DNA from 2 places in the Halomonas sp. ANAO-440 genome. Region 2 is predicted to be linked to the other one. Evidence: predicted binding sites of a transcription regulator. Region 2 holds the regulator's gene; the other holds the start of a gene.
What was found. The regulator sigma-54, encoded in region 2, starts transcription at its own class of promoters, with help from an activator protein. The targets are predictions, from matches to a motif close to TGGCACNNNNNTTGCTNT.
Positions count from the first base shown of each region.

Region 1: a site for sigma-54 is predicted at 6,258-6,275, ahead of KZO25_RS10695 (NarK family nitrate/nitrite MFS transporter). Genes of this name have one in related genera too.

Region 1 is NZ_JAHXBV010000012.1:99,470-115,579, forward strand. It holds gene KZO25_RS10675 (ABC transporter ATP-binding protein) at 1-746, opposite strand, end outside; gene ntrB (nitrate ABC transporter permease) at 760-1,614, opposite strand; partial or broken gene KZO25_RS10685 (CmpA/NrtA family ABC transporter substrate-binding protein) at 1,683-3,002, opposite strand; gene KZO25_RS10690 (nitrate regulatory protein) at 3,285-4,562, opposite strand; gene KZO25_RS10695 (NarK family nitrate/nitrite MFS transporter) at 4,781-6,133, opposite strand; gene KZO25_RS10700 (murein L,D-transpeptidase catalytic domain family protein) at 6,448-7,176, opposite strand; gene KZO25_RS10705 (murein L,D-transpeptidase) at 7,342-8,991, shown strand; gene KZO25_RS10710 (hypothetical protein) at 9,045-9,338, opposite strand; gene KZO25_RS10715 (ABC transporter ATP-binding protein) at 9,688-11,547, opposite strand; gene KZO25_RS10720 (peptidoglycan DD-metalloendopeptidase family protein) at 11,665-13,407, opposite strand; gene KZO25_RS10725 (pirin family protein) at 13,664-14,515, opposite strand; gene KZO25_RS10730 (LysR family transcriptional regulator) at 14,613-15,530, shown strand; gene KZO25_RS10735 (glutathione S-transferase family protein) at 15,620-16,110, shown strand, end outside.
Region 2 is NZ_JAHXBV010000002.1:181,594-197,703, forward strand. It holds gene KZO25_RS01830 (YhdP family protein) at 1-565, shown strand, start outside; gene tldD (metalloprotease TldD) at 562-2,016, shown strand; gene yjgA (ribosome biogenesis factor YjgA) at 2,179-2,685, opposite strand; gene pmbA (metalloprotease PmbA) at 2,836-4,176, shown strand; gene KZO25_RS01850 (HPr family phosphocarrier protein) at 4,222-4,491, opposite strand; gene rapZ (RNase adapter RapZ) at 4,494-5,414, opposite strand; gene ptsN (PTS IIA-like nitrogen regulatory protein PtsN) at 5,454-5,930, opposite strand; gene hpf (ribosome hibernation-promoting factor, HPF/YfiA family) at 5,936-6,244, opposite strand; gene KZO25_RS01870 (RNA polymerase factor sigma-54) at 6,354-7,772, opposite strand; gene lptB (LPS export ABC transporter ATP-binding protein) at 7,932-8,657, opposite strand; gene lptA (lipopolysaccharide transport periplasmic protein LptA) at 8,665-9,192, opposite strand; gene lptC (LPS export ABC transporter periplasmic protein LptC) at 9,189-9,812, opposite strand; gene KZO25_RS01890 (KdsC family phosphatase) at 9,817-10,374, opposite strand; gene KZO25_RS01895 (KpsF/GutQ family sugar-phosphate isomerase) at 10,466-11,476, opposite strand; gene KZO25_RS01900 (calcium/sodium antiporter) at 11,509-12,456, opposite strand; gene KZO25_RS01905 (ABC transporter ATP-binding protein) at 12,600-13,412, shown strand; gene mlaE (lipid asymmetry maintenance ABC transporter permease subunit MlaE) at 13,409-14,191, shown strand; gene mlaD (outer membrane lipid asymmetry maintenance protein MlaD) at 14,229-14,693, shown strand; gene KZO25_RS01920 (phospholipid-binding protein MlaC) at 14,744-15,421, shown strand; gene KZO25_RS01925 (lipid asymmetry maintenance protein MlaB) at 15,418-15,756, shown strand; gene KZO25_RS01930 (BolA family protein) at 15,882-16,110, shown strand, end outside.

The sequences.
Region 1 (16,110 bases), on a different contig from region 2:
TGGCGATAGTGGTTGTAGCTCGGGTCGTCGGCCAGGGTGATGCGGTTGCGCGGCCTGGGCAGGTCGATGGCGAGAATCTCGCCGATCTTCGCCGAGGGGCCGTTGGTCAGCATCACGATGCGGTCGGAGAGCAGCACCGCCTCGTCGACGTCGTGGGTGATCATGATGATGGTGTTGTGCAGCTCCTCCTGGATGCGCATCACCTCCTCCTGCAGGTGAGCGCGGGTCAGGGCATCGAGGGCGCCGAACGGCTCGTCGAGGAGCAGCACCTTGGGCTCCATGCTCAGTGCCCGGGCAATGCCCACGCGCTGCTTCATGCCGCCGGAGATCTCGTCGGGACGCTTGTCCAGCGCCGCGGTCATGCCGACCATATCCAGGTTCTTGAGGATCCACTCATGCCGCTCGGCCTTGCTCTTGCTGCGGGCAAAGGTCTTGTTCACCGCCAGCGCCACGTTCTCGTAGACGGTCAGCCAGGGCAGCAGCGAGTGGTTCTGGAACACCACGCTGCGATCCGGCCCCGGGTCGTTGACCTCCTTGCCGTCGAGGATCACCGCACCGGAGGTGGAGTCGATCAGCCCGGCGACGATGTTGAGCAGGGTGGACTTGCCGCAGCCGGAGTGGCCGATGATCGAGATGTACTCACCGCGCTCGACGCTCAGGTTGATGTTCTTCAGCACCTGGCTGTCGACGCCGTCGCGGGTGAAGGTCATGTCGACCTGCTCGATGCTCAGATAACGTGCAGTCATGGGAAATCTCCTGTCAGCCCTTGCTGGTGCCGCGGGTCACGCGGTTGCCCACATAGGCGACCATGCGGTCGAGGATGAAGCCGACGATGCCGACGTAGATCAGGGCGAGGACGATGTCGCTGATCATCGAGGCGTTCCAGGCGTCCCAGATGAAGAAGCCGATGCCCACGCCGCCGATCAGCATCTCGGCGGCGACGATGGCGAGCCAGGAGAGGCCCACGCCGATGCGCAGCCCCGAGAAGATGTAGGGTGCGGCGGCGGGCAGCATGATCCGGGTGAAGTACTCGTAGCCGTTGAGGCGCAGCACCCGGGCGACGTTGCGGTAGTCCTCGGGGATGTTACGTACCCCCACCGAGGTGTTGATGATGATCGGCCAGATCGCGGTGATGAAGATGACGAAGATGGCCGACGGGGCGCTGTCCTGGAAACCGGCCAGCGAGATCGGCAGCCAGGCCAGCGGCGGTACGGTACGCAGCACCTGGAAGACCGGGTCCAGCCCGCGCAGCGCCCAGGTGGACTGGCCGACCAGCACCCCCAGGCTGATGCCGACGACCACGGCCAGCGAGTAGCCGTAGGCCACCCGCTCGAGGCTGGCGAGGATCTGCCAGCCCATGCCTTTATCGTTGCCGCCGTAGTCGTAGAAGGGGTTGACGATCAGGCTCCAGGTATCGGTGATGACCTGGGAGGGTGGGGGCAGGGCCGCCGTCGGTGATGAGCAGAGCAGCTCCCAGAGTCCGCCAAGCAGGGCGAGGATCAGCAGGGGAGGCAGCACCCGCTCGACGAGGCCATCCTTCAGGCTCTGTAGATACGGCGCCCAGTTGGCCGGGGCCGGTTGGGTCGCGCTGTTGGCACGCTGTGAAACGCTCATGGCGATTCTCCATGATCTGACATCAGGGTGTGGTTTCAGGGTGTGAGATCCGGGGCGGCACGCCGCCGTCAGGCAAGGCGCTTGATCTCGAGGCTGTCGAGATAGGCCTGTGGGTCCTCGGGATCGAAGACCTTGCCGTCGAAGAAGGTCTCGACGCCGCGCGAGGTCGAGGTCGGGATCTGCTCCGAGCCGACACCCAGCGCCTCGGCCGCCTCGCGCCACAGGTCCTCTCGGTTCACCTGCTCGATCAGCGCCAGGCTGTCGTAGTCCTGCGGCAGGTACCCCCAGCGCTTGTTCTCGGTGAGGAACCAGAGGTCGTGGCTCTTGTAGGGGTAGGAGGCGTGCTTGTCCCAGTAGCGCATCATCTGGGGATGGTTCTCGACCACGCGGCCGGTGCCGTAGTCGAAGTTGCCCTGGATGCGGTCGATCAGGTCCGCATAGGGGGCGTGAATCCAGCGGCGACGCGAGCAGATCTGGGCCATCTCGTCGTGGTTGGCCGGATCCTCGCACCACATCTGGGCCTCCATGATCGCCATCAGCAGCGCGCGGGTCGCATTGGGGTTGGCCTCGACGTAGTCGGTGCGCAGGGCGAAGGCCTTCTCCGGGTGATCGTTCCACAGCTCGCCTGTGGTATTGGCGGTATAGCCGATGCCCTGGTTGATCAACTGGTGGTTCCACGGTTCTCAGACGCAGAAGGTGTCCATGCTGCCGACGCGCATGTTGGCGACCATCTGTGCGGGCGGAATGGTGATGGTCGACACATCGCGATTGGGGTCGATGCCGCCGGCGGCCATCCAGTAGCGGATCCACATGTCGTGGGTGCCGCCGGGGAAGGTCATGGCGGCACTGGCTTCGTCGCCGCCGGCGCGCTTCTCGGCCAGCGCCAGGGCGAATTCCCGGGTGTCGAGCTGCACCTCGAGATCGGCATAGTCGCGGCCCACCGAGATGCACTGGCCGTTGAGATTGAGGCGCGCCAGGATGCTCATCGGTACCGGCTGGTTGTTGGGGGTAATGGCCCCGGCGGACATCAGGTAGGGCATCGGGGTGAGGATATGGGCGCCGTCGATGCCGTTGCGCTGCGAGCCGAGTACGAGGTTGTCGCGGGTGGTGCCCCAGGAGGACTGCTTGAGCACCTCGACATCGGTCATGCCGTGCTTGGCGAACAACCCCTTCTCGTCGGCGACGAACAAGGGCGCCGCATCGGTGAGTGCGATGAAGCCGAGCTTGGCCGAGGTGGTTTCCGGCTTGCCGGCGGCAAAGGCCCAGCTTCCCGGCAGGGTGGTGAGTAGAGCCGAGCCGCCGACGACGGCGGCAGTCCCCTTGAGGAAGCGGCGGCGCTGAGGTGAATAACCCTTGTCTATCTTGTTCATGGCTATGGCTCCCAACATGAAACAAAAACGGCGCCTGCGGGGATTCTCCGTAGGTGACGGGAATCGACGCAGACGCCGTTGTCCGGTATCGAGGTATTGCTCGAAGGGGCTGAACCGTCGTTGACTCAGCGGGCACACAGGTTTTGCATGCGCAGTGCCATAGCCCGTATATTTTGCGAACTTATATTAAATATCAATATGTTGTATTTTTTAATATGATTCGTATCAATTCATCTCCCGGTGGTGCGGGGCGCAAACGGTGCGTAGTTTCTCCTTCATGCACCACCCGTGTGCCGAGTGTCATGGCTGCTTCTGCAGGATGTCGGACAGCCCGAGTATGGTTGTGGCGAGCTCGCTCATGCTCTTGCCCTGATCCATTGCGGACTTGCGCAGGAAGCGATAGGCCTCTTCTTCCGTCATCTGCTGGCTGGCCATGATCAACCCCTTGGCACGCTCCACTACCTTGCGTTCGCGCAGCGCCTTGCGCGTGTTCTCCAGGTCGTCGCTGATACCCTGCAGGCGACTCGCCTGAGCACGCATCAGGTCGATAAGGGAGCGGTTGAGGGGCGAGTCCATGATATGGGCGGTCAATTCGCCCAGCTCCTGGGAGTCGTTGCCGTCAAAGAGTTCCACCAGCTGCTGGCAGGCGGGCGAGGGGCTGCCGATCGCCAGTTCCGCAGTCAGGCTCGCCGGGTTGGCAATGGCATCATGGGTGGCGACGATCTTCTCCTGGCACAGGGTTGCCAGTTCCCGGTTCAGGTAGTCCTCGACCTCCTTGATGGCGTCGATGCGGCGCGTCGTCAGTTCGTACCATGTTTCGCCCAGGGAGCTGGCGGGTTCCGTCAGCGGATCGCTACGACACGCCATTTCGCGCAGATGGTGGATGCCGGCCAGGGTGCGACCGGGCATCTGTTGCTCCCAATACTGGCGTGCCTTTGGCGTGGCAAACTCCAGGTAGGTGTCAAAGCAACGCTGCTGGGCTTCGATCAGCTGTTGCAACAGCTGCCGGTGGGGCTCATCGAATCCGGTGGCCGTGAAGCCGGCAGCCCCGCAAGCGCGCTCCTGGCCAGCCAGCTCCTTGCCCTGCATCAGATGGAAGATTGCCACGAGGGCGAGAGTGATATCCGGGTCCCTGGCGGTATCGGCGGCGTCGAAGACCACCGACAGCAAGCCACTGATCAGGCGATTGAAGAGCACGGTCGCCTCATCGGGGAGGATGCGCAGGCCCTCGATCTCGCTTCTCAGCTCGTTCAGCCGGTCGAGACCGTGCCAGACATGGGCGATCCGGCTCAGTAGCCGGGCGCTGGTGGCGAGACGCCCACCGCTCTTGCCCAGGATGTCCAGGCGTTGTCGCATGGCCTGCTCCATGCAGAGACAATCCTGAACATACTCCCGGCGCCGCTCGGCGAAGCGCTCACCCCGGGAGGCGAGGTAGACGTTCGATGCGCCACGCTCCTTCTGCAGACCATGAATGAAATGGCTGATATCTCCCACGAGTTCGCAGATCGTGGCGAGGTGGAGCAGGTCGTCGATTTCGCAGCGCTTGGCTGCCAGCAGCAGGTTTTCTGCAGGGGTCATTGACAGGGTACTCCTCTTATCGGCGCCCTGGCCGGGCCACGTCTACGTTCTTGAATGGCTATGCCTTTGAATGGCAATAACTGAGCAGCAATATTCGCGCCAATCCATCGCCATTGATGAGAAGCGCCACGATGGGAAGAGATGGCGCCTAACGAAAACCGCCGCTCAGGGAGCGGCGGTCGAGCGGGTGAGGTCCCCAAGGCTATGGTCGCGGTGGATCAGCGCAGTGACAGGGCACCGGCGCCGGTGTCTTCGCCCACGGCATCCTGGTAGGCGGCGGCCTCTTCGGCTTCGGTCTCCGGGGAGAAGCGCACCAGCAGGGCGCAGGAGGCCAGCACCAGCACGGTCAGGCCCAGGTAGAACAGCCCTTGTTGATAGGTGATTGCTTCCGAGCGGAACAGGAAGGCAGCCGCCACGGCGCCCACGTTGCCGCCGGCACCGACGATGCCGGCCACCGCGCCCAGGGCCTTCTTGTTGATGAAGGGCACCACGCCATAGGTCGCACCCTCGGCCATCTGCACGAAGAGGCTGAATACCAGCATGATGCCGATGGCGTAGGAGAGGACATGCATCTGCGAGAAGGCGACCAGGGCGAGGCCTTCACAGATCAGGGCGATGAACAGCCAGCGTACTCTGCCCTTGAGACCGCCGTTCCTGGCGAACAGGTCGGAGAAGATGCCGCCCATGGTGCGGGCGAATACGTTCATCAGCCCGAACAGCCCGGCGATCATGCCGGCGGTGGCCAGCGTCAGGTCGAAGTGATCGAAGAAGTAGATGGCGGCAATGTTGTTGATGGTCAGCTCGACGCCGAAGCAGATGGCGTAGACCACGAACAGTGCCCATACGCGGATGTCCTTGGCGGCCGCCAGGAAGGTCTTGCCGGCACCGCTGTCGCCGTTGGCCTGGGGAAGCTCGCCCCGGGCGCGCAGGTCCTCGAAGTTGCCGTTGGGCGCATCCTGGGTAAAGCGGTAATAACAGATGCCGGTGACGAACAGCACCACGCCGGGCACCACCATGGCCAGGCGCCAGCCAAGCGTCTCGCTGACACCGAGCATCAGCAGGCCCGAGAAGATCAGCGGCATCAGGATCTGGGTGGTACCGCCACCCAGGTTGCCCCAGCCGGCGCTGGTAGCGTTGGCGGTGCCGACCACGTTGGGTGCGAACATCATGGTGGTGTGGTATTGGGTGATGACGAAGGAGGCGCCGATGGCACCGATCGCCAGGCGCGCCAGCAGAAAGGTCTCGAAACTGTTGGCGAAGCCGATACCCATCACCGGAATCGAGCCCAGGATCAGCAGGCCGGAGTAGGCCTTGCGCGGCCCGATGCGGTCGCATAGCACGCCGATCAGCAGGCGTACGATCACGGTGATCAGCACCGAGGCGATAATGGTGTTGCCGATCTGGGTCTGGGTGAGGGAGAGATCTTCACGGACCACCGCCATCAGCGGGGCGATACCGAACCAGCCGAAAAAACAGATATGGAAGGCGAACCACGAGAAGTGAAAGGCCCGCATCTGCGGGGTACTGAAGTTCAACAGGCGAATCCTGTTGGCCTTGTTGAGGATTTCCATGGGTCAGGCCTCGCGCTTGATGGGTAGCGATTACGGAGAACGAGCCCTTCATCGTTGAAGGTCTGGTTCGACGCACTCGTACCCCGGAGAGCCTGGTCCACGCCTACCACTCTTTGATTTGCATCAAGCAATCAGCTTGCCATTGTTCTATTTTTCTTTTTATTTCATTTGTTTAATGGGTAAATATAGCTTTGCGGCAGCGGCGGGAACGGTAGTCGAAGAGAAAGTGTGGTGCAGTGCGAAAGGGGAAATGCCCCGCAATGGTGCCATCGGAGGCCTGTGCAAGCGATGGCAGCCGCAGGGGGCAATGGCGGTCAGTTCATGGCCAGCTGCTGGCTATCATTCTGACAGGCCAAAAAGGCGGAGCTCTCCAGCCACTCCGAGTCGGGGTAGTAGGCGAAGAGGTACTGGTCTTCCTTGATGCTGTCGATCAACGGGTAGGTGATTTCCTGGCGCACGGCGGGGCAGCCCTGGCTGCGCCCCAGCCGGCCGGTCTTCTCGATGAAGGCCTCGCTGACGTAGTCGGCGCCGTGGATGACGATGGCGCGCTGGTAGGCGAGGTCATTGATGCCTTCCTCAAGGCCTTCAAGGCGCAGCGAATAACCGTTGCGGCCGTAGTAGCTGTTCATGGTGCGAAACAGGCCCAGGCTCGACTGGTGGCTGCCGTAGACATTGGAAAAGACCTCGGCCATGGCATCCCCCGTGCCCTGGCCGTGAGAGACCAGTTCTTCGAACAACAGCCGCGACTCAGCAAGGTCAAAGACCCACAGGCGTGGCTCTGTCGAAGGGCGGGAAAAATCGATCACCGCCAGGCGCTCGGCATTCGGTTCGGCGCAGGCCAGGGCACTGGCGGCGAGGCGAAGCACATGGGGATCGGCGTCTGGCGCCAGCCGGGTCAGGGTAAACCCAAGGGGAGCCTCGTACTGCGGGTCGGCGAGCAGGGCCTGGGCCAGGAAACCGCCGGCCTGAGCGACAGGCGCGGCGAAAAGCAGGGTGGCAAGCGCGGTGCAGGAGAGTCGTGATAGCGTGGGGTGTCGAGTCATGGCAAGCCTGTATGCAACTCGTCAGGTCCTGTCGCGCAATGCCATCGGCGACATGACCCGGGCAGAGGGTGCGGAGCCAGCATCCGTGAGCTCCGGATAAAGACACTATTATGAAGGCATGGGCCAGGAAGGCCAGGGCGTCTATCAACGGATCAGGGGTGCATCATGCGGGTATTTGTCACGATCGGGTTTGTACTGGCTCTTGTGTCAGGAATGGCGGCAGGCGGCCAGGTCGAGGCGCCGACGAACGCCAGGGAGGGTGCCGGTGATGTCGCGCAAGCCATCACCCGTCTGGTCGATGGCGAAGGGGATGCCCTGCAGGCCTTCTACGACGCTCGCGGTCATCGCCCGGCCTGGCAGGATGGCGAGACGGTGGCGGCCTTTGCCGCGGCGCTGCATACGCTGGATAGCGATGGCCTCACGCCCCAGGACTATCAGGCCGATAACCTGGTGGCTGCCCATCGCCAGGCCTATGCCGAAGGGGATAGCGATGGGGGCAACGATGGGGGCATCGAGAGACAGGCGCGATTCGACCTGCATGCCAGCCAGATGCTGCTGACGGCACTCACGCATCTGCAGCGGGGCAAGGTGGATCCACACAGTATTGATCCCGACTGGGAGATTCCCATCGTGGATGCCGAGCTGGACCCTGCGGCCATCTCCCGTGCGGTGGATGCCCAGCGCTTCGAGCAGGCCTTTTCCGAGGCGCGTCCCGCCTACGCGCCCTATGAGCGCCTTCGCGCCGGCCTGGCCCGGTATCGAACGCTGGAGCGGCTGGGCGGCTGGGAAAGCCTGCCTGCACGCGAGCGGGCGCTGCGCCCGGGCGATATCGACGACGATGTCGTACTGCTGCGGGAGCGCCTGGCCATCATGGGCGAGGTCGAGCTCATGGCTGCTGCCATCGAGGCCTTCCCGGGGGCCGTGCTGGATGGGGCCGACCCACGGCGCTATGACGCCAAGCTCGAAGCGGCCGTACGTCGCTTCCAGCGGCGCCATCTGCTGGAGGTGGATGGCATCGTCGGTGCCCAGACCCTGGCCGCTCTGAATGTGCCGGTGGAGGACCGCATCGATCAGATTCGCCTGAACATGGAGCGGGCCCGCTGGCTGTTGCATGGCCTGCCGGAATCCTTCGTGCTCGTGGATATCGCCGGCTATCGGCTCAGCTACATCCGCCCCAATGGTGAAATCTGGCGTTCGCGCATCGTGGTGGGGCGACCCTATCGACGCACACCGTCGCTGCGTTCCGAAATCACCCACATGACGGTCAACCCGACCTGGACGATTCCCCCGACGATCCTGCGTGAAGACGTGCTGCCCGCCGTTCGCCAAGACCTGGGCTACCTGTGGCGTGAGCGAATCCAGGTACTGAGCCCGTCCGGTGAACCGCTGGATCCCTGGGAGATCGACTGGTCGCGTCCTGGTAATGTGGTGCTGCGCCAGGCTCCCGGGCCGCATAATGCGTTGGGCCAGGTGGTGATCCGTTTTCCCAATGACCATATGGTCTATCTGCACGACACGCCATCCCAGGGCCTCTTTTCGCGGGAGCAGCGCGCCGCCAGTTCCGGCTGCATTCGGGTGGAGAATATCGGCGAGTTCGCTCAGCTGCTGTTCGACGACACCGACAGCGGTCACGATGTGCGGGCGCAAATCGACCGCGGGGAGACCCGCAACGTGCGGCTTGCGGAGCGCATGCCGGTGATCCTGCACTACTGGACCGTGCATCCGTCCGAGGATGGCCAACTGGCCTTTCGACCCGATATCTACGAGCGAGATGATGCGCTGCTCCAGGCGCTGGATCGGCCGTTGGCGCTGTAATCGCGATGGATGAGCAAAAAGGCCCCGGTCACATCCTGTGACCGGGGCCGTAGCTAAGCCAGGTGTGCTCCACAACGGGGACAGGTATCACGAGCGCTTTCGGCTGCGGCGGGCTTGGCGCCGGCATCAACCTCGGCATCAACTCTGGCATCAACAAGGGTATCTACTGCTCGCTCGACAGTGGAGCGCTCCGGGTGCAGCGGTACCAGCGTGCCGCGTTCCCAGCGCAGGCCGATGTCCTTGAGCATGCGGGGGTCGCAGTCGCGCAGCGAGGCATCACGACGACGGTTGGCGTAGTGGGTGCGCACGGCGCGCAGCAGACGATAGGTAATACGTAGTAGTGCCATGATCTCGGTCTCCTTGGTGCAGGAGGCCGGGACTTGTGCGCGAACAGGATATGACCGGAGGCGGTGATACTTGGCCGCGACAAGTGCCGCGGCCAGGGTCCTTCAGGTGTCGATCTTGCGACGGCTGGCACACGGCAACGGGCGTACTCGCATTGCGTTTTCATTGACGCAATGTAGTGAGCTCGTTGTGGCGATGCGGGCTTGCCAGCGCATGATGGATCCGTCCTGAGGGGTGTCGTTGGTGAAAGGGAAAGAGGTCGTCTCGAGACGACCTCTTTCTTTTTAGCCAATCGCTGATCAAGCGTCAACTGATGGAGCGTATCAAACTGTAGCTGGGGCAGCGTCGGCCTCAGCGATAGCCCTTGGCCTGAAGGCGGAACAGCCGGGCATAGCGGCCGTTGGCGGCCATCAGCGACTCGTGGTCGCCCTGCTCGATGACCTCGCCACCGTCGATGACCAGGATGTGGTCAGCGGCGCGCACGGTGGAGAAGCGGTGAGAGATGAGAATGGTCATCTTGTCCCGGCTGTGTTCGCGGAAGTCGTCGTAGACGGCGGCCTCGGCGGCGGCATCCATGGCGGCGGTGGGCTCGTCCAGCACCAGAATGTCGGCGCTCTCGCGCATATAGGCCCTGGAGAGGGCGATCTTCTGCCACTGGCCGCCGGAGAGCTCCTGGCCACCCTTGAACCAGCGCCCGAGCTGGGTGTGGTATCCCGCCGGCATCTCATTGATGAACCCCTCGGCAAGCCCGCGTCGGGCCGCCTGTTCCCAGCGGGCCTCGTCCTCGAAGGAGGCCACGTCGCCGGCGCCCAGGTTCTCGCCCACCTTCATCTGGTAGCGCACGAAGTCCTGGAAGATCACGCCGATGCGCCGGCGCAGGGTCTGGACGTCCCAGTCGCGCAGGTCGCTGCCGTCGAGCAGGATTCGCCCTGCGCTGGGTTCGTAGAGTCGGGTCAGCAGTTTGATCAGGGTCGTCTTGCCGGAACCGTTGGCGCCGACCAGGGCCAGGCTGCCGCCGGGCGTGACGTGCAGCGAGATGCGGGTCAGCGCCGGCTTGTCGGCGCCGGGGTAGGTGAAGCTGACGCTCTCGAAGCGGATCCCGTCGCCGGGAGTCGCTCCCTCGGTCAAGGCGCCTTGCTCGGCGGCCACCGGCTGCTCCAGGTACTCGTAGAGATTCGACAGGTAGAGATTGTCCTCGTACATGCCGCTGATCGAGGTGAGACTGGCCGACAGCGCCGCCTGGCCCTGCTTGAAGACCATCAGGTACATGGTCATCTCGCCCAGGGTGAGCTGGCCGGTGACCGTTTCCACCACCACCCAGGCGTAGGCGCCGTAGAAGGCGGCCGTGCCCAGCAGGCCGAGCAGAAAGCCCCAGGTCTCGCGGCGAATCGTCAGGCGGCGGTCCTCGCCGTAGAGCGTGCCGAAGATCTTGCGGTAGCGATCGAGCAGCAGTGGCTCCAGCCCGAAGAGCTTGACCTCCTTGATGCTGTCCTCGCGGGCCAGCACGGTCTCGAGGTACATCTGCATGCGAGTCTGCGGCGAGCGCCAGCGAAACAAACGGAAGGCGTCGCCGGAAAACTTGGCCTCCGAGGCGAAGACCGGCAGAGCGCCGATCAACAGGATCAATATTGCCCAGGGCGAAAACTGCACCAGCAGCACGCCGAAACTCACCAGGGAGATGGCGTTCTGCATCAAAGAAAAGGTCTTGTTGACCAGGCCGAGTGGACGAATCGATGCCTCGCGCCGGGCACGGGTCAGTTTGTCGTAGAACTCGGAATCCTCGAACTGGGCTAGCGACAGGGTGCCCGCCTTCTCCAGGATCATCACATTGACCTTCTGGCCAAGCAGGGCGCGCAGCAACGACTGCTGACCCGAGAGCCCGCGCTGGGCCATGGCGATGGCGGCGATGACGCCGGCTTCCGCCAGTACGTAGCGCAGCACCGGCCACCACTCGACCTCGCCGGTGTCGCGGTGGTGGGCCATGGCGTCGACGACCGAGTCGACGATAAGCTGGCCGATCCAGGCGGCAACGGCCGGCAATATTCCCGCCACCAGAGTGCAGACGGCCAGGCCCACCGTGAGCGGCCGTGAGGTCTGCCACACCAGGGCCAGCGCACGGCGGCTGTAGCGGAACACGCCAAAGAAGGTGCTCAGGCGATTGCCTGCGGGGGGCGGGGCCGGAATTGGGTTGCGCGAGTATGACGAGGACAAGCGGCGTCTCCGGAAGGGGGCCTGCGCCAGCGTCCATTCTGGTCAGTCAGGTCTATCCTGAACGAGCCGACGCCCCACCGGTCGGCGGGGCGTCGGATAGGGCGGAGGCGTTTCGCCTCAGTCGGCGTCGCTGTCCTGTGCCTGAGCGACCACGGTGCCGGTTTCCCCGGAGCGCAGGACGGCAAGCAGTGGTTCGGCTTCCTGCTGGAAGGCCATCAGGCGCTCTCCCTCGAGGCTCTGACTTTCCGGCAGTTCCACCTTCATGGCGTCGACGGCGGTGTTATTGACGATGACCTCATAGTGCAGGTGAGGGCCCGTGCTGCGCCCGGTGTTGCCCGACAGGGCGATGCGCTCGCCCATCGTCACCCGGTCACCGCGGCTTACCAGTGGGCGCGACAGGTGCAGGTAGCGGGTTCGGTAGCCGTTGTCATGGCGAACCACCAGGTAGCGACCTGCCACCGGATGATTGCCGACCTTCTCGACGCGTCCGTCGGCCGGCGCCTGTATCGGCGTACCCACCGGCATGGCCCAGTCGGTGCCGCGGTGGGGGCTGACCCGCCCGGTGACCGGGTGAGTGCGTCGCGGGTTGAAGCCGGAGCTCATGCGATAGCTGCCCTCGAAGGGGTAGCGGCTGAAGGCGGGGTCGAGGCTCTGCCCATCGGGGGTATAGTAATTGTTGTCGGCACTGTTGCGTACAAGAGTGAGGTCCATGCGCGCGCCCTCATACTGGATCGCCAGTATACGGGAGTCGAAGCTGGCACCGTCGATTATGTCGGACTCCATCAGCACCTGGAACTCGTCACCGCGGCGGGTGTCGCGCCGGAAGTCGAGTTTCTTCTCCAGCAGTCGCGATATCTGAGCGACTTCGGTGCTGGAGAGGCCGGTGGCCTGGGCCGAACGGGCAAAGCTGCCGCTGACGCTACCGGCGAACAGTCGCTGCGTGGCTTCGCCGGCACGCTCAATGGTGGCGACGTCGAAGCCCTCGTCCTCACGCTCCAGCAGGAAGCCTTCGCGTGCGTTGCGCATGACGCGCATGGCCTGCAGTCGGTCCTGTTCATCCAACTGGTATTCGAAGGTGTTGCCGACGCGCCAATGGGTCAAGATCCGCTGATCCGGCAGGCTTTCCAGCAGGCGGATTGCTTCGCTGTAGCCGAGGCCCAGCTCATTCTGGGCCAGCACGGCAAAGGTGTCGCCCTGCTGCACGGTATAGGTCCGCCACTCGGGCACGAAGGGCTCGTCGGCGGCCATTTCGTGATCGAAGACGATGGGGCCATCCTCGAAGAACGCGAGCTCTGCTTCGTCATACTCCTCGTAGGAGGTGGCATCGGCGGCGAGCGCTTCGTCATCGGTGTAGGTATCGTCCAGCATGCCGCTGGCCAGGGTGCCGATGACCATTGCCATGTGCAGTGCGCCGGAGTCCAGGGCGGTGACCAGCTCGACGCTGGGGGCTTCCTGCTCGGTGGAGGCGACCACCTCGTCCAGTTCGGCTTTCGGCGGCGAGGCAATGAGCTCGGGGGCGGCCTGGGCTTTGGGGATGCCGGCCAGTGCATCACCGTTGAGATCGATGATCTCGGTGGGCTTCAACTGGGAAAGGGGGATGTAGCCGCGGGTGGCGTCGATGGCCTGGGTAGCGACTTCGATGGCATCGGCTACCGAATAGCGGTCGCTGCTGAGAGAGGGAAGGCCGGGTTGGGCTTCGGGCGACATCGGATAGAGTACGGTTTCGGGTATCTGGCCCTGTCGCTGTGTGTTCTCGACGAGGGTGACAATCTTGTGTGCGCCCAGCACTGTGACCATGGTGGCAACGGGTAACAGTAATAGCTTATGCGTGCGGGGCAGCGAATGAAGGATTCGCAACATGGTGTTTGGCCATATAAATAAGTGACATGAATATAAAAAGGCATGGGAACCTTAACCCATGATATATGGCATGCCTAGACTGTAAGAATATACAGTTATGACCACCCCGGGAGAATTCTGACGTTCTCCCGGGTCATGTCTCTATTTTCAAACACCGTTTCTCAACATTTCCATTGAACGGTAACGGGGCAGAAAACACAACCCCTGTCCGGCTAGCGTTCAAGCTGAGCGAATGAACCTGGAGGGTCCTGTTGCATCAGGATGCAGTGAAGGTGCCATCGCGGTAGTCCGCCAGGGCCTGCTCGATCTCGTGGGGATGATTCATCACGAAGGGACCATAGTGGACGATGGGTTCGCGGTGGGGCGTGCCGGCCAGGATCAGGCACTGAGCGCCTTCCTGACTGCGCAGAGCCAGCCGCTGCCCGTTGCCGAGGCGTGCCAGTTGTCCTGCCCCTACGGCCTCTCCGTCGATCATGAGCTCACCCTCGAAGACATAGACTGCCAGGGTTTCGTCGGCCATGATCAGGCTCAGCGTGCCTCCGGCAGAGAGTCGGGCATGGCCCACGGCACCCTTGCCTGCCAGGGCGTCAAGCGGTCCTTCCACGGCATTGCCGCCTTCGTTTTGCCAGCGGCCTCCCAGCGCAATCAGTTCAGCCCGGTCGCCCTGGAGATGCGGCATTTCGTCACTACGAACGTCCCGGTAAGTGGCCGGACTGAGCTTGTCCCTGGCGGCCAGGTTGAGCCAGAGCTGGAAGCCGTGCAGGCCCTGGCTGTCGGTCAGTGGCATTTCTGAATGCACGATACCCCGCCCGGTATGCATCCACTGGGCATCGCCGGCGCGAATGGTGCTCGTATGGTCGAGATGATCCCCATGGGTCAGCCCCCCATGGAGGATATAGGTCAGGGTCTGGATGCCGCGATGGGGGTGAGGGGGGAAGCCGCCAATATAGTCGTCTGGGCTGTCGGAGCCCAGTTCATCGAGCATGAGGAAAGGGTCGATGCCGCCACCGAAATCGTGGATGCGCTGTATCTTGACCCCATCGCCGTCCTGGCTGGGATGGCTGTGAATCAGGTTGGCGATGGTACGGTTCTCGAGGGGAGCGGCCATGGAAGTGGCTCCAGTGTCAGTATATAGCTGGCATTTTAAGCCGCTTGTTTCGAAAATTAAGCGCATAGTTTTGCCGCATTCATTCGAGGATATCGAAATGTCCCGCGTTACTCTGGCCCAATGGCAGATGCTGGCGGCGGTAGTGGACCACGGTGGGTTTGCGCGAGCTGCCGAAGTGGTACACAAGAGCCCGTCGACGCTCAATCATGCGGTGCATAAGCTGGAGCAGCAGCTTGGTGTACAGGTTCTGGAGCCGGTAGGGCGCCAAGTGAGGCTCACTGAAGCCGGTGAAATGCTGCTGCGACGAGCGCGACAGCTGATCGAGAGCGCCGAGGCGCTGGAGGATGTGGCAGGGCGGCTGGCGGAAGGTCTTGAGGCGGAAGTGGTGCTGGCAGTCGACCAGATATTTCCTCCTCAGGCCCTGGCTGTGGCGCTGCGCCGCTTCTCTGCCGCCTATCCCCATGTGCGGGTGCAATTGCATGAGACGGTACTCAACGGGGGTATCGAGATGCTCTACGACGGCCGCGCTGACCTGGTGGTTTCCGGACTCGCCGCACAGGGGTTTCTTGGCGAACTGCTTGCCCCGGTGCGCTTCATCGCCGTGGCCCACCCGGAACATCCACTGCATTTGCTGGATCGACAGCTCGACCTGCGTGACCTGCTGCGCCACCGCCAACTGGTGGTGCGCGACTCGGCGCTTCGCCAGTCGATGGATGCCGGCTGGCTCAAGGCCGAGCAGCGCTGGACCGTTAGTCATCTCGAAACCTCGATCGACATGGTGCGGCGCGGCCTGGGTTTCGCGTGGTTGCCCGACACACGCATTACGCACGATATGGCGGCGGGCAAGGTGAAGGCGCTGCCCCTGGCCGCCGGTGGCGTTCGAGAAATTCCCGTTCAGTTGATTTTTCGCGACCGGGATCGTGCCGGGCCGGCGACCCATGCCATGGCCGAAGTACTTCATGGGGCGGTTGCCAGTGAATGTCCCGGCAGTAGAGGAGAGGTTCATTCGATTTAGTCGTATTGATGCGGCCAAAAACTGCACTTGAGCGCCGAGGAAATCGGCTTAATCTGATGGCAGACACATCATCTGACCGGGAGCTCATCATGGGGCTGTTGATCGACGGCAAGTGGCAAGACCAGTGGTACGACACCAAGAAGCATGGCGGCGAGTTCGTCAGGGAATCCGCCAAGCTTCGTGATTGGGTCACGGCGGATGGCGATGCGGGACCCGACGGGCAGCCGGGGCTTCCCGCCGAGGCAGGGCGCTATCATCTTTATGTGTCACTGGCCTGTCCCTGGGCTCACCGTACCCTGATCCTGCGCAAGCTCAAGGGGCTGGATTCGCTGATCGGCATGTCCTATGTCAGCCCCCTGATGCTGGACCAGGGCTGGACCTATGATGAGCAGGAAGGTTCGAGCGGCGACTCCGTCAACGGCGTCTCCTATCACCACCAGCTCTATACCATGACCGATTCTCGCTACACCGGGCGGGTGACGGTGCCGGCGCTGTGGGACAAGCGGGAAGGGCGCATCGTCAACAATGAATCCGCCGAGCTGTTGCGCATGTTCAACGATGCCTTCGATGACTTGACCGG
Region 2 (16,110 bases):
GCCGGTGGCCATTCGCAGCGGGGAAACCCGAGTCAGGAGCCAGCTTGCCTGGCCGGGGGCGCCGTGGCAGTTCGCCCTGGCCCGCTCACGTGGCAATATCGACGTGGAGCTGCGCAATGGGCGCTTCGTCAACCTGGAGTCACCCACGGCCAGGCTGGTCGGCCTTCTCAACGTCGACAACCTCGTACGCCGGTTGCGAATGGACTTTTCCGACGTGACCGGGCAGGGTACGGCTTTCGATCATGTGGTCGGTGCCGCTACCCTGTATGCAGGCGTGCTGGAAACTCAGGGACCCGTGAATATCAGCGGACCGGCAACCAGCTTCACGCTCGATGGTACCGTCGACCTGGCCAGGCGGGAACTCGACCAGCGGCTGGGCGTCACAGTGCCAGTCAGCAGCAGCCTGCCCCTGGCCGCCGTCATTGCCGGGGCTCCGGTGGTGGGCGGTGCCCTGTTCATCGCCGATCGCCTGTTCGGCCGCGCCATCGACCGGGTCACTCGAATTCACTACCGCGTGCGTGGTCCCTGGACCTCGCCGCAGATCACACTGGAAACCGCCGAATGACGACACGACCGCAAGCCATGCTCGATACCGCCGCCGATATCCTGCTGCGTCCCGGCGGCCTCGGCCTCGAGTCGCTGGATGCCGGCCTGAGGCACGTGCTCACTCCCGGCGTCGACTACGCCGACCTCTATTTCCAGCGCAGTTGGCACGAGAGCTGGGTGCTGGAGGATGGGGAGGTGAAGGAGGCCGGCTACAACATCGATGGCGGCGTAGGCGTGCGCGCCATGGCCGGCGAGAAGACCGGCTTCGCCTACTCCAACCAGATCACGGCCGATGCCCTGGCTGAGACGGGGCGTACGGCGTCTGGCATCGTGCGCAGCGGCGCTGCGCTGTCCGCGGCGCCCCGGGTGATCAGCCAGGCCAGCGTACGCTACGACGCCATCGATCCCCTCTCCGGTCTTTCGGCCGAGGAGAAGATCGCCCTGCTCAAGGAAGCCGACCGCGCGGCTCGCGCCGCCGACCCCTCGGTTTCCCAGGTCAGTGCGTCGCTCTCCGGCGTCCACGAAGTCGTCCTGGTACGCGCCAGCGACGGCACCCTGGCGGCGGATATCCGGCCGCTGGTGCGCTTCAACGTCAGCGTGATCGCGGTGAAGAATGGGCGTCGCGAACGTGGTAGCGCGGGCGGCGGTGGGCGCTATGCCATGGCTCGCCTGCGTGACGAGAACGTGGCCGAGCGCTATGCCCGGGAAGCCGTGCGCCAGGCACTGGTCAATCTCGATGCGGTGGATGCGCCGGCGGGACAATTGCCGGTGGTACTGGGGCCAGGCTGGCCGGGCATCCTGCTGCACGAGGCGGTGGGGCATGGCCTGGAGGGCGACTTCAATCGCAAGGGAAGCTCGGCCTTTGCCGGGCGCATGGGCGAGCGCGTCGCGTCCCCGGGTGTGACGGTGGTCGACGATGCCACCCTGGCCGATCGGCGAGGCTCCATGAGCGTGGATGACGAGGGCACGCCGGGGCAGTATACGCCGCTCATCGAGGACGGCATTCTCACCGGCTACATGCAGGACAAGCTCAATGCCAGGCTGATGGGGATGGCGCCCACCGGCAACGCCCGTCGCGAATCCTTCGCCCATATGCCGATGCCGCGCATGACCAACACTTACATGCTGGCCGGCCAGGACGAGCCGGCCGATATCATCAAGAGCGTCAGGCGCGGCATCTATGCCGTCAGCTTCGGTGGTGGGCAGGTGGATATCACCTCGGGCAAGTTCGTCTTCTCGGCAAGCGAAGCCTACCTGATCGAGGACGGCCGCATCACCGCGCCGGTCAAGGGTGCGACGCTGATCGGCAACGGCCCGGAGGCCATGGGGCGGGTCTCGATGATCGGCCACGACCTGGAGCTGGATACCGGGATCGGCGTCTGTGGCAAGGACGGGCAGGGGGTGCCGGTGGGCGTGGGCCAGCCGACGCTCAAGCTGGACGAGCTCACTATCGGCGGCACTGCTTCCTGAACATAGGCGGCTTGTCGCAGGCTGGGTGAGATGCGTTGTGGACGGCCGGCTGCGCCAGGCCGAGCGCTCCAAGAGAGACTTGTCTATGAGTCTTCGCTGTAGGAGCGCCGGTTCCCGTCGCGACTGGAGGCCGCAGGCCTCCCGGCGGTGTTGCCGGGGCTGCTAGAGCCCCGCCGTATCGCGGATCAGCCGGAACAGCCGACGCGAGCTGGTGGGGGGCTTGTCCTGCTCACGCTCGCGACGAGCGTTGCGAATCAGCTGGCGCAGGGCCTGGCGGTCGACATCGGGATAGTCGGCAATGAAGGTTTCGACGGCGTCGTCGCCCTCCTCGATGAGGCGGTCACGCCACTTCTCGAGGCGGTGGAAGGCCAGGTCGCGATGGCGGGACTCCTGCTCGATGGAATCGAACACCGCCTGGATGGCGTCGAGGTCCTCGCCGCGCATGAGCTTGCCGACGTACTGCATATGGCGGCGACGCCCTTCATGGGAGCGGATGCGCGAGGTCTCCTCCACCGCCGCCAGCAGGTCGTCGGAGAGCGGGAACCGTGACCGCTCCGCTGGCGTCATGGCGATGATCTGTTCGCCCAGCGCCTGCAGCTTGTGCATCTCGCGCTTGAGCTGTGACTTGCTGGGCCGCTCGTCTGGCTGTGAAGGGACTTCCTGGGACATGCCGTTACCAACTAGTGTGAAGGGTCAACAGTATCGTGAGCTTGATCGCCCCGGTGGGATCAATGCGACACAGTATACCAGCCCGCCAGCGCATGGCGGGATACTGACACGTTCGAATGCCGGCCGGGCCGGTGAATGAGGGAGAGACAGATGACACAGGCTTTCGATGCCGCCGCTCAACAGCCGCTGCTGACGTCCCGTGCCGAGCAGGCACTGGCACTGGCACGACGCCTGGGCGCCGACGCCTGCGAAGTGGGTGCCAGCGTCGACCAGGGAATCGGCATCAGCGTGCGTGAGGGCGAAGTGGAAACCGTCGAGCTGTCCCGCGACCAGGGCATCGCGGTGACCGTCTATCAGGGGGGACGCAAGGGCAGTGCCTCCTCGACGGATGCCAGCGATGAGTCGATACGCGCGGTCGTGGAAAAGGCCGTGGCCATCGCCCGTTACACCGGCGAGGATCCCGCGGCGGGGCTGGCGGATGCCGCGCTGATGGCGACGGAGCTCCCCGATCTGGACGTGCACCACCCATGGGCGTTGACCACCGAGCAGGCCATCGACCTGGCCTTGGCCTGCGAGGCTGCCGGCAGGAGCCAGCCGGGGATACGCCAGTCCGAAGGGGCCTCGCTCTCCAGTGGGGAAGGGGTGCGGGTCTATGCCAACAGCCACGGCTTCCTGGGCAGCCAGTGCGGCAGCCGCCACTCGCTCTCCTGCATGCTGATCGCCGAGGATGAAGGGGGCATGCAGCGCGACTACGACTATACCAGTGCCCGCGATCCGCGGGATCTGCTGGCACCCGAGGCTGTCGGACGTTCGGCGGCGGAGAAGACACTGCGCCGCATGGGCTCCCGGCGGCCTGATACCGGGCGCCTGCCGGTGCTGTTCGATGCCACGGTGGCCAGTGGCCTGATTGGCCATCTCATGAGTGCGATCGCCGGGGGCTCGCTGTACCGGCAGGCCTCCTTTCTCTGCGACCGCTTGGGCGACGGGCTCTTCCCGGCCTGGTTCTCCCTCTATGAGCGGCCCATGGAGAGGGGCGGCATGGCCAGCTCCCCCTTCGACAATGACGGGGTCCAGACCCGTGACAACGTTTTCATCGAGAATGGGCAACTGGCCAGCTACATGCTGTCCGCCTACAGCGCCCGGCGTCTCGGCATGCAAACCACCGGCAACGCCGGCGGTGCGCGGAACCTGCGTATCGACGCTCCGCTGGCAACCCGCGACGAACTGCTGGCGCGCATGGGCCGCGGGGTGCTCGTCACCGAGCTGATGGGGCAGGGGGTCAATGGCGTCACCGGCGATTATTCCCGGGGCGCTGCCGGCTTCTGGGTGGAGAACGGGGAAATCCAGCACCCGGTGGAGGAGTTCACCATCGCTTCGAATATGGAAGCGATGTTCAAGGGGCTGGCCGCGGCCGGCAGCGATATCGACACCCGTGGCAGTATCCATTCCGGCAGCTGGCTGATCGATGAGATGACCATCGCTGGAGGCTGAGGCGGGCCATCAGGGGCGCTGTGTCACGTCCAGGGGGAGGGGTGCTTAGGCATCCTCTTCGAAGCGGGCATCGAACAGGGTCTCCAACGCATCGAGGACCTGTTCGGCGTCCTCTCCCTCGGCGCTCACCGTCAGCTCGGTGCCGCACGGGGCGCCGAGCATCAGCAGTGACATGATATTGCAGGCGTCGGCATCCTGGCCGCCACGGCTGACAGTGACGCGTGCCTGGTAGGGTTGGCAGCACTGCACCAGCTTGGTGGCCGCTCTGGCGTGCAGGCCACGCTTGTTGGTCAGTGTTAGCTTGCGGCTGGCCACGCTTACGACTCCTTGCGTTCAGGCTTTCCCGGAGCGTCCTGTGGTGAGGGGGAGACCGGCGTGTGTATGCCGAGCTCCCGGTGGCGCAGGCGAACGTCAGGCTGCAGCTGGGCCAGGTGGTGTGCCAGCCGTTCGGCAAGGTATACCGAGCGATGCTGTCCACCGGTGCAGCCGATGGCGACGGTGAGATAGCTTCTGTGGCTGCTGCGATAGGCGGGGAGCCAGCGCTCGATCCAGCCGATGATGTCGTCAAGCATCTCCCCCACCAGCGGATACTGCTCCAGGAACTCAACGATGCTGGGCTCGCGGCCGGTGGCGGAACGCAGCCGCGGGTCCCAGTAGGGGTTTGGCAGGCAGCGGGCATCAAAGACGATATCCGCATCAAGGGGCACCCCTCCCTTGAAGCCGAAGGACTCGACGGTAAGCGTCAACTGATCGGGCCGATGGCTGGCAACCTGGTCGGTGATGCGGCCTCGCAGGTCATGGACCGAAAGCCGGGAAGTGTCGATGATCAAGTCGGCCAGATTGCGAATGTCGCTCAGGGTGGCGTCTTCCGACTCGATTGCCTCTCCCAGCGTCATGTCGCTGCCACGCGTCATCGGATGGCGTCGCCGTGTGGCCGAGTATCGCTCGATCAGAATTCTTGCATCTGTGGTGAGGTATATTACCTGGCAATCGATCTTGCGGGCGCGCAGCTCCTCGAGCAGACGGGGGAAGCGCTCCAGGGCATGGGGGAGGTTGCGTGAGTCGATGCTGACAGCAATGGAGGATTGTCCGGACGGTCCGCTGGGCAGTTCTTCCACCAGCGATCCCAGCAGCATCGCTGGAAAGTTGTCGATGGCGTAGTAGCCCAGGTCTTCGAGCGCCTGCAGTGCGATCGACTTGCCGGAGCCGGAACGGCCACTGATGATCACGAGCTGCATGCGGGTCTCCTGGTTGGCTGGCCGGGCGGCCCGGGAAGGTCAGAGCGGCGTCGGCGTCTGTCGTCGAATGGCTTCAATGAGCCGCTCGTGGAGCTCACGTTGGCTGTTGCTCTTGCGCAGTGCCACTCGAGTGTCGACATCGTTCATGATGCTGGCCACCTGGCTGAGTAGCGCCAGATGTGTATCGTCCGCCTCTTCCGGGACCAGCAGTACGAAGACCAGGTCGACCGGCTCTCCGTCGATGGCGTCGAAATCGATAGGCTCCGCCAGCTGGAGGAAGGCCGCGACCGGACTGTGACAGTGGGGGCTCCTGGCGTGAGGAATGGCCACCCCATTGCCGATGCCCGTGCTACCGAGGCGTTCTCTGCCGATCAGGCGGGCAAAGACTTCCTGGCTGTCGAGGCTCGGCGTGTTCTGTGCGATGAAGGTGCTGAAGAATTCCAGCACCCGTTTCTTGCTGCCACCGGGGACGCCGAACAAGGCGCGCTCCGGCGGCAGAATGGTTTCCAGTGTCATGGCAATCAGCGAATGCCGGCGCCCTGGGCGCGGGCCTGGGCTTTTTCCTTGTGTTTGACCAGTTGACGGTCGAGCTTGTCGGTCAGTGCGTCAATAGCGGCGTACATGTCGGGATCGGTGGCCTCGGCATGAAGGTCGGCGCCGGCAGCATGCAGGGTGCAGGCGGCCAGTTGACGCTCCTTCTCTACCGAAAGCGTGACCTGGACGTTGGTGATGTTGTCGTAGTGGCGCTGCACGCGGGTCAGTTTTTCGCTGACGTAGTCACGCAGGGCATCGGTCAGTTCCACATGGTGGCCGGTAATATTGACTTGCATGACAGGCTCCTTCGTCCTTCGGGTGGTGCCTCGATTGTAACCCTTTTTGAGGCCCTGCAAACCCCTCCCTTTCCGGTTTCCTGCGAAGGGTCAAGAGAGCGGGCTGGGGTCAGCGAAATCGCTTGCGCTCGCTTGAGGAGGGTATGCCCAACGCTTCCCGGTACTTGGCGACGGTTCGCCGCGCAACGCGGATGCCGTCCTCGGCCAGCAGATCGACCAGGCGACTGTCCGACAGCGGCTTGCGGGGCGGCTCGTCCTGTACCAGCTTGCGGATCCGGGCACGGATCGCGGTGCTGGAATAGGCGTCGCCTTCGCCTTCTCCGCCGCCGACATGGCTGGAGAAGAAGAACTTGAGTTCGAACACGCCGCGCGGCGTGTGGATGAATTTCTGGGTCGTTACGCGAGAGATGGTCGACTCATGCATATCCACGGCCTGGGCAATATCAGCCAGTATCAGTGGCCGCATGGCCTCCTCCCCCTGCTCGAGAAAGTCGAGCTGGCGGGCCATGATCTCGCGGCCGACCCGCAGCAGGGTGTCGTTCCGGCTGGCCAGGCTCTTCATCAGCCAGCGCGCCTCCTGAAGGTGATCCTTGAGAAACTGGTTGTCCTGGCTCTTGTCGGCGCGCCTTACCAGGGCCACGTAATCGGGCTGGATGCGCAGTCTTGGCAGGGCGTCGGCGTTGAGCTCGACACGCCAGCCGCGCTCGTCATGGCGAGCGAGCAGGTCGGGGGTGATGTAATTGCCACTCACCTCGGCGAACTCGCTGCCCGGGCGCGGGTCCAGCGAGCGAATCAGACCGATCACCTCCTCCAGGGCCTCATCGTCCAGCCCCAGGCGGCGCTTGAGCAGTCGGCGATCGTCGCTGGCCAGGGCTTCGAGGAACTGGCGGACGAGGCGCCTGGCCTGGGGGAGCAGCGGGGTGTCGTCGGGTAGTGCCGCGAGCTGCAGCATCAGGCATTCACGCAGGTCCCGGGCAAAGACACCGGTAGGTTCGAATTGCTGCAGACGCAGCAGCACCTGCTCGACCTCCCGGGTTGGCAGGCCCTCGAGGCCCTGCTGGCGAAGCCCGTCGCGAATCTCTTCCAGCGGCTGCGCCAGGTAGCCGGTGCCGTCCACGGCATCGATCAGGCTCTCGGCGATCTGGCGCTGGCGCTCGCTGAGATCGGTCATCGCGAGCTGCCAGATCAGGTGGCTGGCCAGGCTCTGCCCGGCGGCCTGGCGTTCAAAATCAGGTCCTTCGCCGCTGCCCGAGCTGGCGCCATGGTCGGGGTAGGTGTCAGACCAGTCGCTGTCGGTGGAAAGTTCAGAGGGAATTTCGCTGGCCCAATCGTCGTCTTGGACCGCTTCGGCGGTCTGTTCGCCGAAGCCGTCGTCGAGTTCCAGCATGGGGTTGGTTTCCAGCGCCTGCTGGATCTCCTGACGCAGATCGAGCGTCGAGAGCTGCAGCAGCGCAATCGCCTGCTGCAGTTGGGGCGTCATGGTCAGCTGAGTGCCGACACGGAGTTGCAAGGATGCTTTCATGGCCATGAGAATAGGGGGCTCATCTGCCGAAAAAAACCACCCTAGCCCCCAATGGTTCGACTTGCAAGTGGTTTGAGTGCAATAAGCATGCCATCCGCAATTTCCGTGCCGAATATGCATGTTTATATTGACAGCAGGCAGTTGTGTTGATTCGAGTCGCCAGGTTTAGAGACGGAAGTCCTCGCCGAGATAGACCTCACGCACCCTGCGGTTGGCGAGAATGGCATTGGCATCACCTTCCGCAATGATCTGCCCGTCTCCGACGATGTAGGCGGTATTGCAGATATCCAATGTCTCGCGCACGTTGTGGTCGGTGATCAGGACGCCGATATCACGCGCCTTGAGCTGACGGATGATGCCTTTGATTTCACCAACGGAAATAGGATCCACGCCAGCGAAAGGCTCATCGAGCAGGATGAAGGCCGGCTCGGTGGCCAGCGCCCTGGCGATCTCCACCCGTCGCCGTTCGCCGCCAGACAGGCTCATGCCGAGATTGTTGCGGATATGGGTAACATGAAAGTCTTCCAGCAGCTCTTCCAAGCGCGCATGACGGCCTCGTCGGTCCAGGTCCTTGCGCGTCTCGAGAATGGCCATGATGTTATCCGCCACCGAGAGCTTGCGAAAGATCGAGGCTTCCTGGGGAAGGTAGCCAATGCCGGCGCGGGCTCGCTCATGCATGGCCGACCCGCTCAGGTCCAGGTCGTCGATATGCACTTCACCGGCGTCGGCGCGGACCAGGCCAACGATCATGTAGAACGAAGTGGTCTTGCCGGCACCGTTGGGGCCGAGAAGGCCGACGATGCTGCCCTGCTCGATGGAGAGGCTGATGTCGTGTACCACACGGCGACGCTTGTAGCTCTTGGCCAGGTGAGTGGCTCTCAGGGTCTTCATTACCACGTCAGCGCTCCGGTTGCAGGGTCATGCGAATCCGCTGGCGCCCTTCGACACCTTCGCTCTCGGCACGAGCCTGAACCACGCGGCGATCGAGGAAGTACTCCAGATAGCCGCCATCGAAGGTATCGCCCCGCTGATGCAGCTCGGCCCTGTCGATCAGTTCGACGCGGCGCTCGGCGACATGATAGATGATGGTTCGCCCCCAGCCACGCACCACGGGTTCGTCCGGGTCGGGCTGCTGCTCGATATAGGCGCGCTCGCCGGTGGCGATGGCGCGAGTCAGTTCGCCAGCCTGGTTGCGGCGGATCTCGACCCGGTTGCCGGTCAGTTGCATGGTCCCCTGGCGAATGTCCACGTCACCGGTATAGACGGCGGTGCCGGCGGTGTCGTCGAGATCGAGCTGGTCGGCCTCGACTTCGATAGGTTGGTCGGCGTCTCGCTGCTGGGCCAGGACCGGGCCGCTTCCCCACGCCATGCCAACCAGCGCCAGGGCGATTAGCATGCGGGCGGTTGGGAACTTGAATTGCTTCATGGCGTGACATCCTCTGGTTCGATGGCTTCGGCCTGGCCCTGCTGGGCGCGCTCCGGGGGGTGGTGGCCGCGAACATTGTCGGTCAAACGTGACCGGTTGTCATGGATCCAGGCATCGAAGCGGTCGCCGCGCATGTGTTGGGGGGGCTGCTGGAGCAGTGCCGGGGTGTCGCTCCAGGCGTGCCCGACATTGGCGTCGAAGTGCAATATTTCTGTGTCGAGCTGCCAGCGTTCCTCGGGGGCGAACAGTCGGGCGTTGCCGGTCAGTGTCAGTGGATTGCCCCCGGGGCCAAGTCGCCCTTCGTCGCCGTTGGCAATCCAGCGCCTACCCTCTCGATCGATCAAGTGGGCCACCGGGGTTACCGCTCGGGTGACATCATCGTGAGGAGTATGCACCAGGCGCGGGCTGTCCAGGCGCTGGTGGGCACGGCCCTGGGCGTCGAATCGCGTCAGCCTGGCTTCTTCGAGGTAGTAGTCAGGTTCGCCGGCCTCGTCGGTGGGCACCGGGCCGGGAGCGGGAGTCTGCCAGGGCGCTAGCCACGCCAGCAGTGCTCCCAGGCCAATCAGGATCAGCAGGAGCCATAGTCGAAACGAGGGGCGGGGCAGGCGCTTGGGCAGCATGGGGTCAGTGCTGGACGTGAAGATAGGTGTCGACCAGGGCGTCTCGGTGTCCCTGGGCTTCGAGCAGGGTATCGCAGATCTCGCGAACGGCCCCGTGGCCACCGCTGCGTAAAGTGACCCAGTCGGCCAGGGCGTGAATGTAGGGAGGGGCTCCAGGGACGGTGATCCCAATGCCGGCCCGCTGGATGGCGGCCAGGTCGGGAAGATCGTCGCCGCAATAGGCGACCTGCTCCAGAGAGAGGTTCTTGCGTCGGCAGAGTTCGCGCAAGGTGGCCAGCTTGTCCTCACAGCTCTGGAAGACGTGGTCGATGCCCAGCGCGGCAGCGCGATGACTGACCATGGAGGATTCTCGACCCGTCAGCAGGGCAACCTGGATGCCGGCGCGCCGCAGCAGCTTGATGCCCAGCCCGTCCTGGGTATGGAATGCCTTGATCTCAACGCCGTCGGCCTGGAAGTAGAGTCGTCCGTCGGTCAGTACCCCATCGACATCGAGGGCCAGTAGACGGATCTGGCGTAGACGGTCGAGGAGCCGGGGGTCGTTGATCGGAGTTGCCAGAGCCATGGGCTCTCCTTGTGGTTCAAAAGGTCAGTGGTTCAAAAGGTCAGGGGTTCAAAAGGTCAGGGGTTCAAAAGGTCAGGGGTTAAATGGGTCGTCAGATCACGCCGCTGCGCAGCAGGTCGTGCATGTGCAGGGCACCGACCGGATGTCCTTCTTCGTCGACCACGGCCAGGGCCGTGATCCGATTGTCCTCCATGACGCGCACCGCCTCGGCGGCCAGCAGGTCGGGGGCGATGCGCTTGCCGGGGCGAGTCATGACGTCATCGACACTCAGTTGGCTGAGGTCGGTATGCTGGTCCAGGGTGCGGCGCAAGTCGCCATCGGTATAGACACCAATCAGTCGATTCTGCACGTCCACCACACAGGTGAAGCCGAGCCCCTGTCGGGACATCTCCAATAGTGCGTCCCGCAGCGGGCTGCCCATCGGGACGCTCGGCAGTCGCGTACCCTGATGCATGAGATCGGCGACCCGTAGCAGGAGCCGCTTTCCCAGGCTGCCTCCCGGGTGTGAGCGGGCGAAGTCCTCAGCGGTGAAGCCGCGGGCTTCCAGCAGGGCGACGGCCAGGGCATCTCCCAGGGCTAGCGCCGCTGTGGTAGAGGCGGTGGGGGCCAGGTCCAGGGGACAGGCCTCACGGGCGACGGCGGCACTCAGGTGAGCGTCGGCATGGCGGGCCAGCGTCGACTCGGGGTTCCCCGTCATGCTGACCAGCGGCGTGCCCATACGCTTGAGTAGTGGCAGAATCGCCGTGACTTCTCCGGTTTCACCGGAGTTGGAAAGGGCCAGCACCACATCGCCCGGAGTGATCATGCCGAGGTCGCCATGGCTGGCCTCGCCGGGGTGGACGAAGAAGGCCGGAGTCCCGGTGCTGGCCAGGGTCGCGGCGATCTTGCCGGCAATATGGCCCGATTTTCCCATGCCGGTGACGACCACCCGACCCTGGCAGGCAAGCATGAGCTCACAGGCATGATCGAAATGGCTATCCAGTCGATCGGCAAGGGCGCCGATGGCCTGGTGTTCGATTTGAAGCGTGCGACGGGCGCTATCGCGCAATGGCGATACGTCGGCGGGATCGGCTTGATGTGGAGAAGCAGCGTCTATGGTCATGATGATGATTGTTGCCCGTTGTGGCGTTTCACTCAAGGAGCGCCGTTGCCGACAAGCCCCAGCCAGCCCAGATAGGCGAGATAGCACCCCAGCAGCAGGCTGGCAGGCAGACGCTCGATGCGGCCTTGGCGCTGCCACAGAAGCAGCATGGACATGGCCAGGGTCAGCAGCAGCATGATCGGATAGTCGCGGCTTGCCGCTGCCGCATCGATCGGCCCAGGTGCGAGCAGGGCAGGAATGGGCAGCACTGCCAGCAGGTTGAACAGGTTCGAGCCGATGACATTGCCGATCGCCAGTTCATGGTGCCCCTTGAGGGCGCTGGCCACGCAGGCGGCCAGCTCCGGCAAGCTTGTGCCGATGGCCACGACGGTCAGGCCGATGATCAGCTCACTGACGCCCATGCCCTGGGCCAGTTCACTGGCGCCCCAGACCAGTATGCGGGAACTGAGTGCCAGCAGCAGCAGCGTGCCGACCAGCCAGCTAAGCGCCCGTGGCAGCGCCAGGTCGGGTATATCTCCCATCGGGGCGACGTCCGGGGTATCGGCACGAACCAGCCACCACAGGCTGAAGATCAGCAGGAGGGAGAGAAACAGTGCGTCGAAGCGTCCCAGGATGCCGTTGGCCAGGGCATAGCCTGCCAGTCCGGTGGCGCCAAGAAGCAGCGGCAGCTCGCGCCGCACCAGAGAGAAGGGGACGGGGATCGGTCGAACCAAGGCCGTGATGCCGAGAACCAGGCCGATGTTGGCGATATTCGAGCCAAGTGCGTTGCCGGTGGCCAGGTCGGGGATACCATCCAGTGCTGCGAATACCGCCACGACCATTTCCGGGGCCGAGGTCCCCAGCGCCACCACGGTCATGCCAATCAGCAGGGGACTCAGGCCGGTGCCGCGCGCCGTGGCTGCGGCAGCGCCGACGAAACGATCGGCGCTCCAGACCAGACCGATGAGGCCGACAGTGGCCATGAGCAGGGGGATCAGCATGAATAAGGCGGGGCCGAGGCATCGAGGAGGCGTATATTAGACGTGCTGGCGGGCCCGGGTGCAAGTGCGGCCTGCGTTGGGCTGGCGCCCTGCGACCCGGTTAGGATACGATGTTCGATAATTTTTTCGATGGACGTCTCGCAATGACCGATTCCCCCTTCGTGGTGGTGGAGGGTCTGCATTTCGCCCGGGGGGAGAAGGACATCTTCCGCGGCGTGGAACTGCAAATCCCGCGGGGCAAGATCACCGCCATCCTGGGTCCCAGCGGTACGGGCAAGACGACCCTGCTCAAGCTGATTGGCGGGCAGCTCGCCCCCGATGCTGGTTGCGTCAGTATCGACGGCGAGGATGTGCATGCCCTGTCCCGAAAGGCGCTTTTTCGATTGCGGCGTCGCATGGGCATGCTGTTCCAGAGCGGTGCACTCTTCTCCGATCTCAGCGTATTCGAGAACGTGGCTTTTCCCCTGCGCGTACATACCGATCTGCCCGAGGCGATGATCCGTGACGTGGCGCTGATGAAGCTGCAGGCAGTCGGGCTGCGCGGCGCGCGCGACCTGATGCCATCGGAGCTTTCCGGGGGGATGGCCCGGCGGGTCGCTCTGGCGCGTGCCATTGCCCTGGACCCCGAACTGATTCTCTACGATGAGCCCTTCGTGGGGCAGGATCCGATTTCCAAGGGGGTGTTGGTCCAGCTGATCAAGCGGCTCAATGATGCGCTGGGCCTGACTGCCGTCGTGGTGTCGCACGATATTCAGGAGACGCTGTCCATAGCCGACTATGTCTACGTGATTTCCGATGGCCGGGTCATGGCCCAGGGTACGCCGGATTCACTGGACGTGGATGAGGATCCGCGAGTCAGTCAGTTCGTCCATGGCGAGCCCGATGGTCCGGTCCCTTTTCATTATCCGGCGACGGATTTCTTCAGCGACATCCTCAATGGGGAGGGGCGCCCATGATCGGGCGAATCGTGAGCTTCGGGCGGCGCGGTTGCGAAGTGCTCGAAGCCCTGGGCCGGGCAGGGCAGTTCCTGGCCCAGTCAGCCGTTGGTGTGCCGTCCCGGGAGGGCTGGTACCTGTGGCTGCGGCAGGTGCATTTCGTCGGCGTGCTGTCGCTGGCCATCGTGCTGGTTTCCGGGCTCTTCATCGGCATGGTGCTGGCGCTACAGGGCTACACCCTGCTGGTTGACTTTGGTGCCGAGCAGGCGCTGGGTCAGATGGTGGCGCTGTCGCTGCTGCGTGAACTCTCACCGGTCGTGGCGGCACTGCTGTTTGCCGGCCGGGCCGGCTCGGCGTTGACCGCCGAGATCGGCCTGATGAAGGCCACCGAGCAGCTCACCAGCATGGAGATGATCGGCGTCGACCCCCTGAGGCGGATAGTGGCCCCCCGGCTGTGGGCCGGTTTCGTGGCGCTGCCGGTGTTGACCGTTGGCTTCAGTGTGGTCGGCATCTACGGCGGTTACCTTGTGGGGGTCGAGTGGCTCGGGGTCTTTGAAGGCTCCTACTGGGGCAATATGCAGGGCAGCGTTGATTTCATTGGTGATGTCGGCAACGGCATGGTCAAGAGCGTGGTCTTCGCCCTGGTGGTCACCTGGATCGCGGTGTTTCAGGGTTATGACCTGGTGCCCACATCGGAAGGCATTTCGCGGGCTACCACGCGCACCGTGGTCTACTCGTCACTGGCGGTGCTCGGCCTGGACTTCGTGCTCACCGCGTTGATGTTTGGTGGATTTTCCTGATGACGGGAAGACTTGTTTTGACGTTCGGAGAGACGCAATGAAGCGCAGCAAGACGATGGAGCTGGGGGTCGGCCTGTTCATGCTGGCGGGTATCCTCGGGCTCCTGTTCCTGGGGATGCGGGTCAGTGGCATGGCCTTCACCGCCCCGGGCGACACCTTTCGGCTCGAGGCCAACTTTGCCAATATCGGCAGCCTCAAGCCACGCGCCCGAGTCACCATGGCGGGTGTGACCGTGGGGCGGGTGACAGCCATCGAGCTCGATACCGACTGGTACGATGCCCGCGTGGTGTTGGAGCTCGACGGCGAACTCGAGGGCAGGCTTTCTCGAGACACCACCGCTGCGATTCTCACTGCCGGACTGCTTGGCGAGCAGTACATCGGGCTTACGGTCGGCGGGGATCCGGACACCCTTGTCGATGGCGATACCATCCGCGACACCCAGTCCGCCATGGTGCTGGAAGAACTCATTCAGCAATTCGTGTCCAATATGGTCAGCGACTAGAGGCCCTGGCCTTGTGTCACTCAATCATCGCTTCGTTAAGAGGTCACCCCATGACAGGTCAACCCAAGACACTGATGTCTCGCTCCCATACTCTCCTTCGCCTGATGGTGGTGGGGTTGTGCCTGGCGCTGTTCTCACTGTCGGCACAGGCCGAGCCGGAGCGCAGCCCGGAGCAGGTGATTCGCGACAGCGTCAACGAGATGATGGGACAGATAGAAGGGCGTGAGGATTACTTTGCGGCCAATGTGAATGAGCTAAAGGCCTTGGTCGATGAGAGCCTGGATGAGGTTGCCGATTTTCGCTATATCGGTGCGAGTGTGATGGGACGCTACTTCCAGAACGCCACGCCTCAGCAGCGCTCCCGCTTCGCCAATACCTTCCGCCAGACGCTGATCGACACCTATACCAAGGGCCTGGTCACCTTCGACTATCGTGAACTTCGCGTGCTTGACAGCCAGCGGGCACCGCGTCACGAGGATCAGGCGAGCGTGGCCATGGAGGTGGTTGCTGTCGATGGTACCGTCTATCCCGTCAGCTATACGCTGCGCCTCTCTGACGGGCAGTGGAAAGTGGTCAATGTCATTGTGAATGGCATCAATCTGGGCCTGACGTTCCGCAACCAGTTCGACCAGGCCATGCGCGACCATAATCGGGATTACGATGCCGTGATCGCCAACTGGTCGCCAGAACTCGCTGCCGACGAACTCGAAGAAGGCGGAAGAGATTGAGCCTGCTGCTCGACCGTGGCGGTGTACGTCTCGAGGCCAGCCCCGCCAGGCTGGCCGTGACTGGCAATGTCGATTTCGACATGGCTGCACAGCTTGCCGAAGCCGGTAGCGGCTGGCTGGCCGAGCAGCCGTCCGGCTCCCGGATGGAGCTGGACCTGAGTGGCGTGGAGCAGGTCAGCAGTGCGGCACTCAGCGTCTTGCTGGAGTGGACCCGATGCTCGCGTGCTGCCGGCATTCAGCTGGATTCGGTACGGCTCTCCCAGCCCCTGCTCAGGCTGACAAGGGTTGCCGGTCTCGATGCCCTGCTGCCTGTTGCTGAAACATCCTTCTCTTGAGTTACGCCCTGCCCGGCATCGCCAAGTGGGGCGCTTTTCATTACCATGTCACCATAATCTGTCTCTGGCACCGACCCCCTGGGGTCGTGTGCCCCCCCGAATCGATCACAGGAGTTCCGGTTTCCATGCAACCCAGTGATGTCAAGGCGCTGCTAGAGGCCCGTATCGAAGGCTGCGATTTTCATATTCAAGGCGAAGGGTGCAATTTCCAGGTCATCGCCGTGGGCGATGTGTTCGACGGCCTGTCGCCGGTCAAGCGCCAGCAGTTGATTTATGGCGCCCTGTCGGAAGAGATCGCCTCCGGTGCCGTTCATGCCGTCAGCATCAAGACCTATACCCCGGCGCAGTGGATTA